3 regions of the Bradyrhizobium sp. S3.7.6 genome follow, and region 3 is predicted to be linked to each of the others. Evidence: predicted binding sites of a transcription regulator. Region 3 holds the regulator's gene; each other region holds the start of a gene.

Region 1 (3,830 bases), 160 kb from region 3:
CGGCATCCGTGATGCCCATCTTGTCGAGCTCGAAGCGCGGCACGTTGTTGCCGGAGGTCGAGTTCGGATCGACGAGGCCGAGGTTCTTGCCCTTGAGCTGGTCGACGCTCTTGTAGGGGCTGCTCGCCTTGACGAAGAACACAGAGTAGTAGCCGGTCGAACCGTCGGCGTTGATGTCGTTGGCGAAGGCATCGGTCTTGACGCCGGTCAGGCGGGCGCGGGCGAATGACGCCGAGCCGTAGCTGGCGATATAAATGTTGCCGGCGCGCTGGCCCTCGATGACGGCGGCGTAGTCGTTGGCGATGCGCAGCGTGACCTTCACGCCCAATTCCTTGGAGAGATAGTTCATGAACGGCGCCCAGCGCTCGGTCACGCCCGAGGCGTTTTCCGCCGGAATGACCGCGAAGGTCAGTTCGGGGTATTTGGCTTTCCAGTCGTCGGCGGAGGCCGAAGTCGTGAACGCGAGCGCGGCGGCGCCGGCAAGAACCAGTCTGCGAGTGATCATGATACCCTCTTCATCGGTTGGGGTCGGTTGACGCAAAAATTGGCAACTACAGGCGCAGCTCAGGCAGCCGCGGCCGTTCCGAGCGCCGGCACACCCTCAGGCACCGGCACGGGCATTCCGCCCATGACGTCGGAGGCTTCGAGATCGTAGAGCTCGCGCGCGACGTCGTCGGTCAATTCGGCAGGCGCGCCGTCGAACACCACGCGCCCCTGCGCCATGCCGATCAGGCGATCGCAATAGCTGCGCGCCAGATCGAGCGAATGCAGGTTGCAGAGCACGGTGATGCCGAAATGCTTGTTGATGCGCAGCAGCGCATCCATCACGATCTTGGTGTTGCGCGGGTCGAGCGAGGCGATCGGCTCGTCGGCGAGGATGATGTCGGGCTGCTGCACCAGTGCGCGGGCGATCGCAACACGCTGCTGCTGGCCGCCGGAGAGCTGGTCGGCGCGCTGGGCGGCGAGTGAGGCGATATCGAACTGTTCGAGCGCCGACATCGCCAGCGCCTTGTCGTGCTCGGGCCAGGTCTGCGTCAGCGAGCGCCAGGCCGGCATCGTCGCGAGGCGCCCCATCAGCACGTTGGTGAGCACATCGAGCCGGCCGACGAGGTTGAACTGCTGGAAAATCATCGCCGAGCGCGCCCGCCACTGCCGCAATTCCTTGCCGCGCAACGCGGTGACGTCGAGGCCGTCGAACAGGATGCGGCCCTGCGTCGGCGTCGCCAGGCGATTGATCATGCGCAGCATGGTCGACTTGCCGGCGCCGGAGCGCCCGATCACACCGACGAAGCCGCCGGGGGAGATTTGAAACGAAGCGTCGTCCACCGCGGCTTTTGCGCCGAAGCGGCACGTCAGACCTTCAACCACCAGCATAGAGGGCTCCAGAGTAGCTGGCTGCCACCGCTAGCGCCGGCACTTGACACTTGTGTGACACGCGGATCGCGCTGCGGCGATCCTACACACCTCTTCCCCTGTCATCGCATCGTCATGACGTTGTCATCAGGGCACTCGAAGAGGTACGCCCGCCCTCGACCTATCGGATGTAGCATGGCCGGCAAAACGCTCTCGGTTCAACCGACCATCGACCCTTCGGCGAAGCTGCATGAGACCAGGCTCGGCACCTATACCGAGGTCGGTGCGCGCACGATCCTCACTGAAGTCACGATGGGCGATTACTCCTATGTCGTGAACGACGCCCAGATCACCTACACCACGATCGGAAAATTCTGCTCGATCGCGGCGATGACGCGCATCAATCCCGGCAATCATCCGATGCATCGCGCCACGCAGGCGCATTTCACCTATCGTTCCAGCGCCTACTTCGAAGGCGAGAGCGACGACACCGAGTTCTTCGACTGGCGGCGCCAGCATCACGTTCATATCGGCCACGACGTCTGGATCGGCCATGGCGCGATCGTGCTGCCCGGCCGCAACATCGGCACCGGCGCGGTGATCGCGGCGGGCGCCATCGTCACCAAGGACGTGCCGGCCTACACCATCGTCGCCGGCAATCCGGCGCGCATCGTGCGGCGGCGGTTCTCGGAAGACGTCGCCGGACGGCTGGCCCAACTCGCCTGGTGGGACTGGGATCACGACAAATTGCGTGAAGCACTGCCCGATTTCCGCAAGCTCGGGATTGAAGATTTCCTCTCGGCATATGAAGCACGGGCAAGCTCCCTCACCCGTTCCCCTGCCAGCAAACGAAGCGCGGTCGCTTGACAGACATCTTCCTTGAGGGCGGCCGGGCCCTGATCGGCTCCGAGCTCGTCGAAACTTCCATTCTGGTGTCCGGCGCGGACATTGCGCAGGTCGATGCCTCTCGCGGCCGTGCGCGGCTGGCGATCGATGCGCGCAACCTGCTGGTGCTGCCCGGCATCGTCGATCTGCATGGCGATGCCTTCGAGCGCCAGATGATGCCGCGCGCCGGCGTCGACTTCCCGATCGACGTCGCGCTCGCCGACAGTGACCGCCAGGCGATCAGCAACGGCATCACCACCGTCTTTCACGCCACGACCTGTTCGTGGGAGCCGGGCCTGCGCAGCGCCGGCAATGCGCGCGCCCTGATGGAGGCGATCGAGCGGCAGCGCCCGCAATTCGCCGCCGATACCCGTTTCCACCTGCGGCACGAGACCTACAATCTCGAGGCCGAGGCCGAGATAAGCCAGTGGCTCGCCGAGGGCCGCGTCGACCTGTTCGCCTTCAACGACCACATGGACGGCACCGTTGCCGACATGGCCAAGCCGCGCAAGCGCAACCGCATGGTGGAGCGCACCGGCCTCTCGGGCGAGGAATTCGACCGGCTGGTCGAGCGTGTGCTTTCGCGCGCCAGTGAAGTGCCGGCTTCCGTGTCGCGGCTTGCCGCAACTGCCCGCGCGGCCGAGGTGCGGATGCTCTCGCATGACGATGCGACGCCGGCGATGCGGCAGGAGTTTCGCGAGCTGGGCGCTGACATCGCGGAGTTTCCGATCAGCGAGGAGACCGCGCGAGCGGCCGCGGCCGCGGGCGATGCGATCGTCTACGGTGCGCCGAACGTCGTGCGCGGCGGCAGCCATACCGGCTGGACCCGGGCATCCGACATGATCGCGAAGGGGCTCTGCTCGGTGCTGGCGTCGGACTATTACTATCCCGCGCAACTGCTCGCCGCGTTCCGCCTCGCCGCCGACGGTGTGCTGCCGCTGCCGAAGGCCTGGGATCTGGTCTCTGCGGGACCAGCGCGCGCGACCGGCCTTGCCGATCGCGGCGTGCTCGCAGAAGGATGCCGCGCCGACATGCTGCTGGTCGACGACAGCGTGCCGCTGCGGCCGCGGCTGATCGCGGTGGTATCAGGCGGAAAGCTCGTGCATCTCACTGATGCGACGCGACTGCTCGCTGCGGCGGCGACGCCGCGCGAGGCTGTTGTTGCGGCCTGAACCGGTTATGCTCGGGCAATGACAGATTTTCCCCGCTACGCGATCTACTTCGCAGCCGGCGCCGACAGCGCCCTCTCCCGCTTCGGCGCCAAGCTGCTCGGCTATGATGTCTACACCGGTGAGGAGATGCCGTTCCCTGCCGACGCATCGCGTGTTGCGCCGGATTGGCGCGACGTCACGGCCGATCCCCGCAAATACGGTTTCCACGGCACGCTGAAGGCGCCGATGTCGCTGGCGCCAGGCAGGACTGAAGCCGAGCTCGTCGCAGCCTGCGCGGCCTTTGCCGGCAAGGCGCGGCCGATGCCGTCAATCCGTCCGGTCGTCGACTCCATCAGCGGCTTCATTGCGGTGATTCCGACCGAGCCGGTGGGCGCGCTCCAGCAACTTGCCGCCGATTGCGTCCGCGAATTCGACGACTTC
Region 2 (3,830 bases), 3.2 Mb from region 3:
CTTTGCGCGCGGCATAAGTGCACGCGATCGGGCCGCCGAATTGTTCCTCCGCGGACCTAAGCGCGTGGGCTACGAAGCAAAGGCTCCAACCACTTGGAGACTATCCGTTTTTTGAACGGACATTGGCGCGATGTCGACGCGGCCGTCATCGATGAAGCGAGTTGGGCCTTGCCAGCGCGAGAGGGGGCGAGCGCTGGATGATGCATGCGATGGTCAAAATCCGAAGAACTCACTTTGAGCACAATTGGTCCGCTGCGCTGTCTCGGAAGCGGACTTCCCATCCGGCCCTCTGTGAGTGCACACCCTAGCTCGCGCCAAACGCCTTGAAGGTGATGATGGTGAGGGTGTCCTGGATGCCCGGCAGCACCTGCACCTTCTCGTTGATGAAGTGGCCGATGTCGGTGTCCTTGTCGACGTAGAACTTCACCAGCAAATCGTAATGGCCGGCCGTGGAGTAGATCTCGGAGGCGATCTCGGCTTCGGCAAGCGCGTTGGCGACCGTGTAGGACTGGCCGAGCTTGCATTTGATCTGGACGAAAAAAGGAACCATTGCAGTCACTCCGAAGCATATCTGGCGGCTAGAGCCATTTCCGCTCCGATGAAATCGGAACGGGGCTCTAGATTCTAGTTTTGACGCGTTTTCTTCACGCGAACCGGTATCCACTTCGCTCGAAAACGCTCTAATAGGCCAAAACCGGCCGGATTTAGCAAGCGAACTTGCGGGCCACCGGGGTGCGCGCTAGGACGGGTGATGGTCTCAAAAACGCGGAAAATCGCCCCATGACGACGCCCGTGGCGCTCACCATCGCCGGCTCCGATTCGAGCGGCGGCGCCGGCATCCAGGCCGACCTGAAGACCTTTGCCGCGCTCGGCGTCTATGGCGCCTCCGCGATCACGGCGCTGACGGCGCAGAATACGCGCGGCGTCACCGGCATCCACGCGGTGCCCGCCGAATTCGTCACCGCGCAGATCGATGCCGTGTTTTCCGATCTCGAGGTCGGCGCGGTGAAGATCGGCATGGTGGCGCAGGCCGCCAGCATCGATGCGATCGCAGCGGCGCTGTCGCGCTGGAAGCCGGGGCATATCGTGCTCGATCCCGTGATGGTCGCAACCTCGGGCGATCGCCTGCTCGCCGCGGAGGCCGTGGAAGCCCTGCGCAGGAAGCTGATGCCGCTGGCGTCGGTGATCACGCCCAACCTGCCCGAGGCCGCGGCTCTGCTCGACGAGCCCGTCGCGACACGCGAGGCCGAGATCGAGAGCCAGGGGCGCCGGCTGCTGGCGCTGGGCTGCCGCGCGGTCCTGATCAAGGGCGGGCACGGCGAGGGCGCCGAAAGCATCGACTATCTCGTCGAGGCCGAGAACACGATCGCGCTTGTGGCGCCGCGCGTCGCCACCCGCAACACCCACGGCACGGGGTGCTCGCTGTCCTCGGCCGTCGCGGCGGGGCTTGCCAGGGGCGAGGATCTCGCGCGGGCCGTGCGGAACGCCAAGGCCTGGATCAGCGCAGCGATCGCGGCCGCCGACCGCTTCAGCGTCGGCCACGGCCACGGGCCGATCCATCATTTCCACAAATTTTACTGATCCGGGCCGCGAGCGCACCGCCAGCGGCGCGCGGGACCGCCGCCGTTAACTTGTTCAGCCATCGGTTCCGGGGTCTTGCGGAGGCCGTTGCGGCGTCATGTCGCCTGATTGTCGCATGCGACTGATATTCGCGGGGCGGGCGAGGCGAGGTTTGATTCGTATCCGAGGGTGCCTCAAAGGTTCATTGGTCATCCCCCTGTCACGGGATATTGTTACAGGCTGTCGCATGGGAAGTTACGATGTGAGTGACGAGGGCCCTGAAAGGCGCTTTCGCACGTTGTTCATCTCCGACGTTCATCTCGGAGCCCGCGGTTCTCAAGCCGACCTTCTGCTCGACTTCCTTCGCTACCACGATGCCGATACGATCTATCTCGTCGGCGATATCGTCGACGGCTGGGCGCTGAAATCGAGCTGGCACTGGCCGCAGTCGCATAACGACCTGGTCCAGAAGCTGCTGCGCAAGGCGCGCAAGGGCGCCAAGGTCATCTACATTCCCGGCAATCACGACGAGTTCCTGCGCAACTATTACGGCACGCATTTCGGAGGCATCGACGTGGTCGAGAACACCGTCCACACCGGCGTGGACGGCAAGCGCTATCTCGTCATCCACGGCGACATCTTCGATCTCGTGGTGCAGAACGCGCGCTGGCTCGCCCATCTCGGCGACAAGGCCTACGACTTCGCGATCCAGATGAATCGCTTCGTCAACTTCTTCCGGCGCATGTTCAAGGTGCCCTATTGGTCGCTGTCGCAATGGGCCAAGCAGAAGGTCAAGAACGCCGTCAACTATATCGGCGCGTTCGAGCAGGCGCTCGCCGCCGAAGCGCGGCGTCACGACGCCGACGGCGTGATCTGCGGCCACATCCACTATGCCGTGATCCGCGACGAGGCCGGCATCCGCTACATGAACTGCGGCGACTGGGTTGAGAGCTGCACGGCGCTGGTCGAGCATGACGACGGTCATTTCGAGATCATCACCTGGGCGGATCAGGCGCGGAAGCCGGCACAGGTCCCGCAGGTCGCAGCAAGGGCCGCTTGATGCGCATCCTGGTCGCGACCGACGCCTGGCACCCGCAAGTCAACGGTGTGGTTCGGACGCTGACCAAGCTCGCAGACGCAGCCAAGGGGTTCGGCGTCGAGTTCACGTTCCTGACGCCGCAATCGTTCCGCACCTTCGCAATGCCGAGCTACCGCGACGTGCGGCTCGCCATGCCGCGGCCGGCGCGAATCGCGAAGCTGATCGAGGAGGCGCGCCCCGACAGCATCCACATCGCGACGGAGGGGCCGATCGGCCTGATGGTCCGCCGCTACTGCCGCCAGCGCAAGCTGCCGTTCACGTCCAGCTTCCACACCCGCTTTCCCGAATATGTCCGCGCCCGCGTGCCGGTTCCGGAATCCCTGATCTGGCGGGCGCTGCGCCGATTTCACGCGCCCAGCCGCGCCGTGATGGCGGCGACGCCTGCGCTCGCCCGCGAGCTTGGTGAACGTGACTTCGACAACGTCGTGCTGTGGCCGCGCGGCGTCGACACCAGCCTGTTCCACCCCCGTGGGATCGACCTCTGCCTGCCGGCGCCAGTGTTTCTCTCGGTCGGCCGGATCGCGGTGGAGAAGAATCTCGAGGCGTTTCTCGATCTCGATCTGCCCGGCACTAAGGTGATCGTCGGCGACGGCCCGGCGCGGGTCGCGCTGGAAGAAGCCTATCCGGATGCGATCTTCCTGGGCGAGAAGCACGGCGAGGCGCTGGCGGCAATCTATGCTGCGGCCGACGTGTTCGTGTTCCCCAGCAAGACCGACACGTTCGGCCTGGTCCTGCTGGAAGCGCTCGCCAGCGGCCTGCCGGTCGCGGCCTTCCCGGTGAAGGGCCCTCGCGACGTGATCGGCGATGCACCGGTCGGCGCCCTCGATCATGATCTGCGCAACGCCTGCTTCGCGGCGCTCGACGTGTCCCGGCAGGACTGCGTCGAATTCGCCGCCAATTACACCTGGGAGGCCTCGGCGAGGGCGTTTGTGGACAGCATCAAGGCGGTTGGCGCGGTGCTTCCTGGCAGGAATGGGGCGGAGCCGGTTAGTTTCGTAGCCTGAAAACCAAGGTTCATCGCGCGCAGGTGTCTTGCCCCGCGCCTCGTCCGGCGCGATAACATCAGGCATGACCGAACATCTCCTCCCAATCGGCCCTGCCGATATCGAAGCAGCAGCACGCGTGATCGCGCCCTTCGCCATCCGCACCCCGCTGTTGTCCTTTCCCGTGC
Region 3 (3,830 bases):
AGCTTGATCACACCTTCCAGCGCTTCGGCGCCGGAATTGCAGAAGAACACGAAGTCCGCGAAGCTTTCGTTGCACAGACGCGCGGCGAGCTTCTCGCCGTCCGGGCTCTGGAACAGGTTCGACATGTGCCAGAGTTTGGTGGCCTGCTCTTGCAACGCCTTGACCAACGCAGGATGAGCATGGCCGAGCGCATTCACCGCCACACCCGAGGTGAAATCGAGATAGCGATCGCCATTGGTCGCAATCAGCCAGCAGCCTTCACCGCGCTCGAAACCGAGGTCGGACCTGGCGAAAACGGGGAGCAAATGCGGCGCTGCGCTGTTAGTCATGACGATCACTTGAATGTTGCGGACGGTGTGAGCGTGCATTGCGCAACGCACCATTGACCGGCCCGGAAAACGAAACGTGCCGCCTTTTAAGGGCGGCACGCCTGACTATCTTATGCCTGGTGAAACCGGTGTCAATGCCGCCCGGAAAGCCTCGCGAAACGCAGAATCCGTAGTCTTGCGGTGGCGATTTTGCGTATTTCCGCCACGGAACATGTGGAAGCGAGTCGGCGGACTCTTGCGCGTGAGTCACGCCATATTGTAGCGTTTGGCTTGTCAGATACGACATCTCGTGCAGCAGTTCTGATCCTCGAAGTCCTCATGTACCGGCGTAAGCGTTCGGGCGCATCTGGTGCGCCCGGCGAGCCTTAAGGGATTCTGGCGGCACGGGTTTTTCGAAGCTTAGGCATTCGCCGTGCGGCCGCCAGGATGGCAGGCGCCGGCGAAGGAAAGGGTGCAATGACCGTTTTGACCTGGTCGGATGATCGCGTCGAGCAGCTGAAAAAGCTCTGGGAGGCCGGACTTTCGGCCAGCCAGATCGCCGCTGAACTCGGCAATGTGACCCGCAATGCCGTAATCGGCAAAGTGCACCGGCTCGGCCTGTCGGGCCGCGCCAAGAGCCCTTCATCGGCAGCGCCGCGGCCGCGCAAGGCGCGCCCCGCCCAGCACATGATGCGGGTGACACGCCCGATCGCGCGCGGCAACACCGCGCTGGCGCAGGCCTTCGAAGTCGAGGTCGAGGCCGAACCGGTCACCTACGACAACGTCGTGCCGATGAGCCAGCGGCTGTCGCTGCTGGAGCTGAACGAGGCCACCTGCCACTGGCCGGTCGGCGATCCCTCGAGCCCGGATTTCTTCTTCTGCGGCGGCAAGGCGCTCTCCGGCCTGCCCTACTGCGCCCAGCACTCGCGCGTGGCGTATCAGCCCGCGGCCGATCGCCGGCGCGCGCCGGCGAAGCCGGGTCCGCGCTGAAGTCGTTCTGAGCTCAGAAAGGAGCCGTCACACGATGGCGGCTCAACAAATCCGATGTCGTCCCGGACAAGCGCGCCTCGAGCGCGCGCAGATCCGGGACCCTTAACCACCGCAAGATGTGGCTACGGGGACTCGGAGTTACCTTTTCACAAAATAACCGCTCGCTGTGGGTGTCCCGGACCCGCGCTTGCGCTTGTCCGGGACGACACCGAGAGTGTGGCCGCAGCTCACCGAGCTACGCCTGCTCCGCCTTCGCAAAGCGATCGTCCAGTGCGTAGCCCGCGCCGCGGACGGTGCGGATCGGGTCCTGCTCGCGGCCGAGATTGAGCAGCTTGCGCAGGCGGCCGATATGGACGTCGACGGTGCGCTCGTCGATGTAGATGTCACGGCCCCAGACGCTGTCGAGCAGCTGCTCGCGCGAGAACACGCGGCCGGGATGCTCCAGGAAGAACTCCAGCAGGCGATATTCGGTCGGACCGAGATCGATCGGCCGGCCCGAGCGCGCCACGCGGCGCTTGTCGCGGTCGAGCTCGATGTCGCCATAGGCGAGCACGGTGGCGAGCCGCTCGGGGCTGGCGCGCCTGAGCAGGCCCTTCACGCGTGCCAGCAGCTCCGGCACCGAGAACGGCTTGACGATGTAGTCGTCGGCGCCGGTCGCAAGGCCCCGCACCCGCTCGCTCTCCTCGCCGCGCGCGGTGAGCATGATGATCGGGAGCTGCTTGGTCTCGGGCCGGGTGCGCAGCCGCCGGCACAGCTCGATGCCGGAGAGGCCCGGCAGCATCCAGTCGAGCACGATCAAATCGGGGATGTGCTCCTTGAGGCGGGTGTCGGCGTCGTCGCCGCGCATCACCGTCTCGACGTCATAGCCGTCGCCTTCGAGGTTGTAGCGGAGAAGCTCGGTGAGAGCTTCCTCGTCCTCAACCACCATAATGCGTGCGCCCATGGTGTTCGTCGCTCCTTAAGTGTTCGGGACCGTCGTGGCGAAGGTCGTCATGTCGCCCTTCGGCCGCTTGTCGGTGATCGCCTGGCCCTCGATCATGTAGAACACGGTCTCGGCGATGTTGGTGGCGTGGTCACCGATGCGCTCGATGTTCTTGGCGCAGAACATCAGATGGATGCAGAACGAGATGTTGCGCGGATCCTCCATCATGTAGGTGAGGAGCTCGCGGAACAGCGAGGTGCAGATGGCGTCGACTTCCTCGTCGCCCTTCCACACCGCCATCGCCGCCGGCAGATCGTGCGCGGCATAGGCATCCAGCACCGACTTGACTTGTTGCTGCACGAGGTCGGTCATGTGCTCCAGACCGCGGAACAGCTTGAGCGGATGGAAATCCGTCTCCAGCGCCGCGACGCGCTTGCCCATGTTCTTGGCGAGGTCGCCGATCCGCTCGAGATCGGTCGCGACGCGCATGGCGCCGACGATCTCGCGCAGATCCACCGCCATCGGCTGGCGGCGCGCGATGGTGAGAACGGCGCGCTCCTCGATCTTCTTCTGGAGCGCGTCGAGCTCGGCGTCGATGGTCACGACGCGCTGGCCGAGCGCGACGTCGCGGCGGATAAGCGCGTCGACGGAATCGACGATCATGCGCTCGGCGATGCCGCCCATCTCGGCGACCAGGCGCGTGAGCTCCTGGAGGTCGGTGTCGAAGGCCTTTGCGGTATGTTCAGAACCCATGTTCCGTCTCCTCAGCCGAACCGGCCGGTGATGTAATCCTGCGTGCGCCGGTCGGTCGGCGACGTGAAGATCTTGCTGGTGTCGTCGAACTCGATCAGCTCGCCGAGATACATGAAGGCGGTCTTGTCGGAGACGCGCGCCGCCTGCTGCATGTTGTGGGTGACGATCGCGATCGTGTAGTTCTCGGACAGCTCCTGGATCAGCTCCTCGACCTTGGCGGTCGAGATCGGGTCGAGCGCCGAGCAGGGCTCGTCGAACAAGATCACCTCGGGCCGCACCGCGACCGTGCGGGCGATGCAGAGGCGCTGCTGCTGGCCGCCGGAGAGCGACAGGCCGGAGGCGTTGAGCTTGTCCTTGACCTCGTTCCACAGCGCGCCACCGCGCAGCGCCTTCTCGACGCGGTCGTCCATCTCGGACTTCGAGATCTTCTCGTAAAGGCGGATGCCGAAGGCGATGTTCTCGTAGATCGTCATCGGGAACGGCGTCGGCTTCTGGAACACCATGCCGACGCGGGCGCGCAGCAAATTGAGGTCCAGCTTGGGGTCGAGGACGTTGGTCTGGTCGAGCATGAGCTGACCGGTGACGCGCTGGCCCGGATAGAGGTCGTACATCCGATTGAAGATGCGCAGCAGGGTCGACTTGCCGCAGCCCGACGGGCCGATGAACGCCGTGACGCGGTTGGTGCCGAGCGCCAGATTGATGTTCTTCAGCGCGTGGTGCTCGCCGTAATAGAAATTGAGGTTGCGCACCGTCACCTTGGCCGGAGCTTCGGGCAGCACCGGCGCCTGGGGCAAACCACCGGCCGCGCTCATCGATACGGAAAGATCACTCATTTTGCGGTCCTCTCGGCGCTCAGA

What was found. The regulator PhoB, encoded in region 3, activates phosphate uptake and scavenging genes when phosphate is short. The targets are predictions, from matches to a motif close to TGTCATNNANCTGTCAT.
Region 1: phnC (phosphonate ABC transporter ATP-binding protein) is a predicted target of PhoB. The motif match lies at 1,474-1,490, and genes of this name have one in related genera.
Region 2: ACVJ5M_RS16910 (UDP-2,3-diacylglucosamine diphosphatase) is a predicted target of PhoB. The motif match lies at 1,768-1,784, and genes of this name have one in related genera.

What each region holds. Positions count from the first base shown of each region.
Region 1 is NZ_JBSSEQ010000001.1:187,660-191,489, forward strand. It holds gene phnD (phosphonate ABC transporter substrate-binding protein) at 1-505, opposite strand, end outside; gene phnC (phosphonate ABC transporter ATP-binding protein) at 565-1,374, opposite strand; gene ACVJ5M_RS00990 (LbetaH domain-containing protein) at 1,549-2,220, shown strand; gene ACVJ5M_RS00995 (alpha-D-ribose 1-methylphosphonate 5-triphosphate diphosphatase) at 2,217-3,410, shown strand; gene ACVJ5M_RS01000 (DUF1045 domain-containing protein) at 3,429-3,830, shown strand, end outside.
Region 2 is NZ_JBSSEQ010000001.1:3,591,953-3,595,782, forward strand. It holds gene ACVJ5M_RS16900 (Lrp/AsnC ligand binding domain-containing protein) at 305-550, opposite strand; gene thiD (bifunctional hydroxymethylpyrimidine kinase/phosphomethylpyrimidine kinase) at 781-1,581, shown strand; gene ACVJ5M_RS16910 (UDP-2,3-diacylglucosamine diphosphatase) at 1,808-2,620, shown strand; gene ACVJ5M_RS16915 (glycosyltransferase family 4 protein) at 2,620-3,663, shown strand; gene ACVJ5M_RS16920 (threonine/serine dehydratase) at 3,728-3,830, shown strand, end outside.
Region 3 is NZ_JBSSEQ010000001.1:350,045-353,874, forward strand. It holds gene ACVJ5M_RS01745 (aspartate aminotransferase family protein) at 1-329, opposite strand, end outside; gene ACVJ5M_RS01750 (GcrA family cell cycle regulator) at 786-1,298, shown strand; gene phoB (phosphate regulon transcriptional regulator PhoB) at 1,534-2,241, opposite strand; gene phoU (phosphate signaling complex protein PhoU) at 2,257-2,973, opposite strand; gene pstB (phosphate ABC transporter ATP-binding protein PstB) at 2,985-3,806, opposite strand; gene pstA (phosphate ABC transporter permease PstA) at 3,803-3,830, opposite strand, start outside.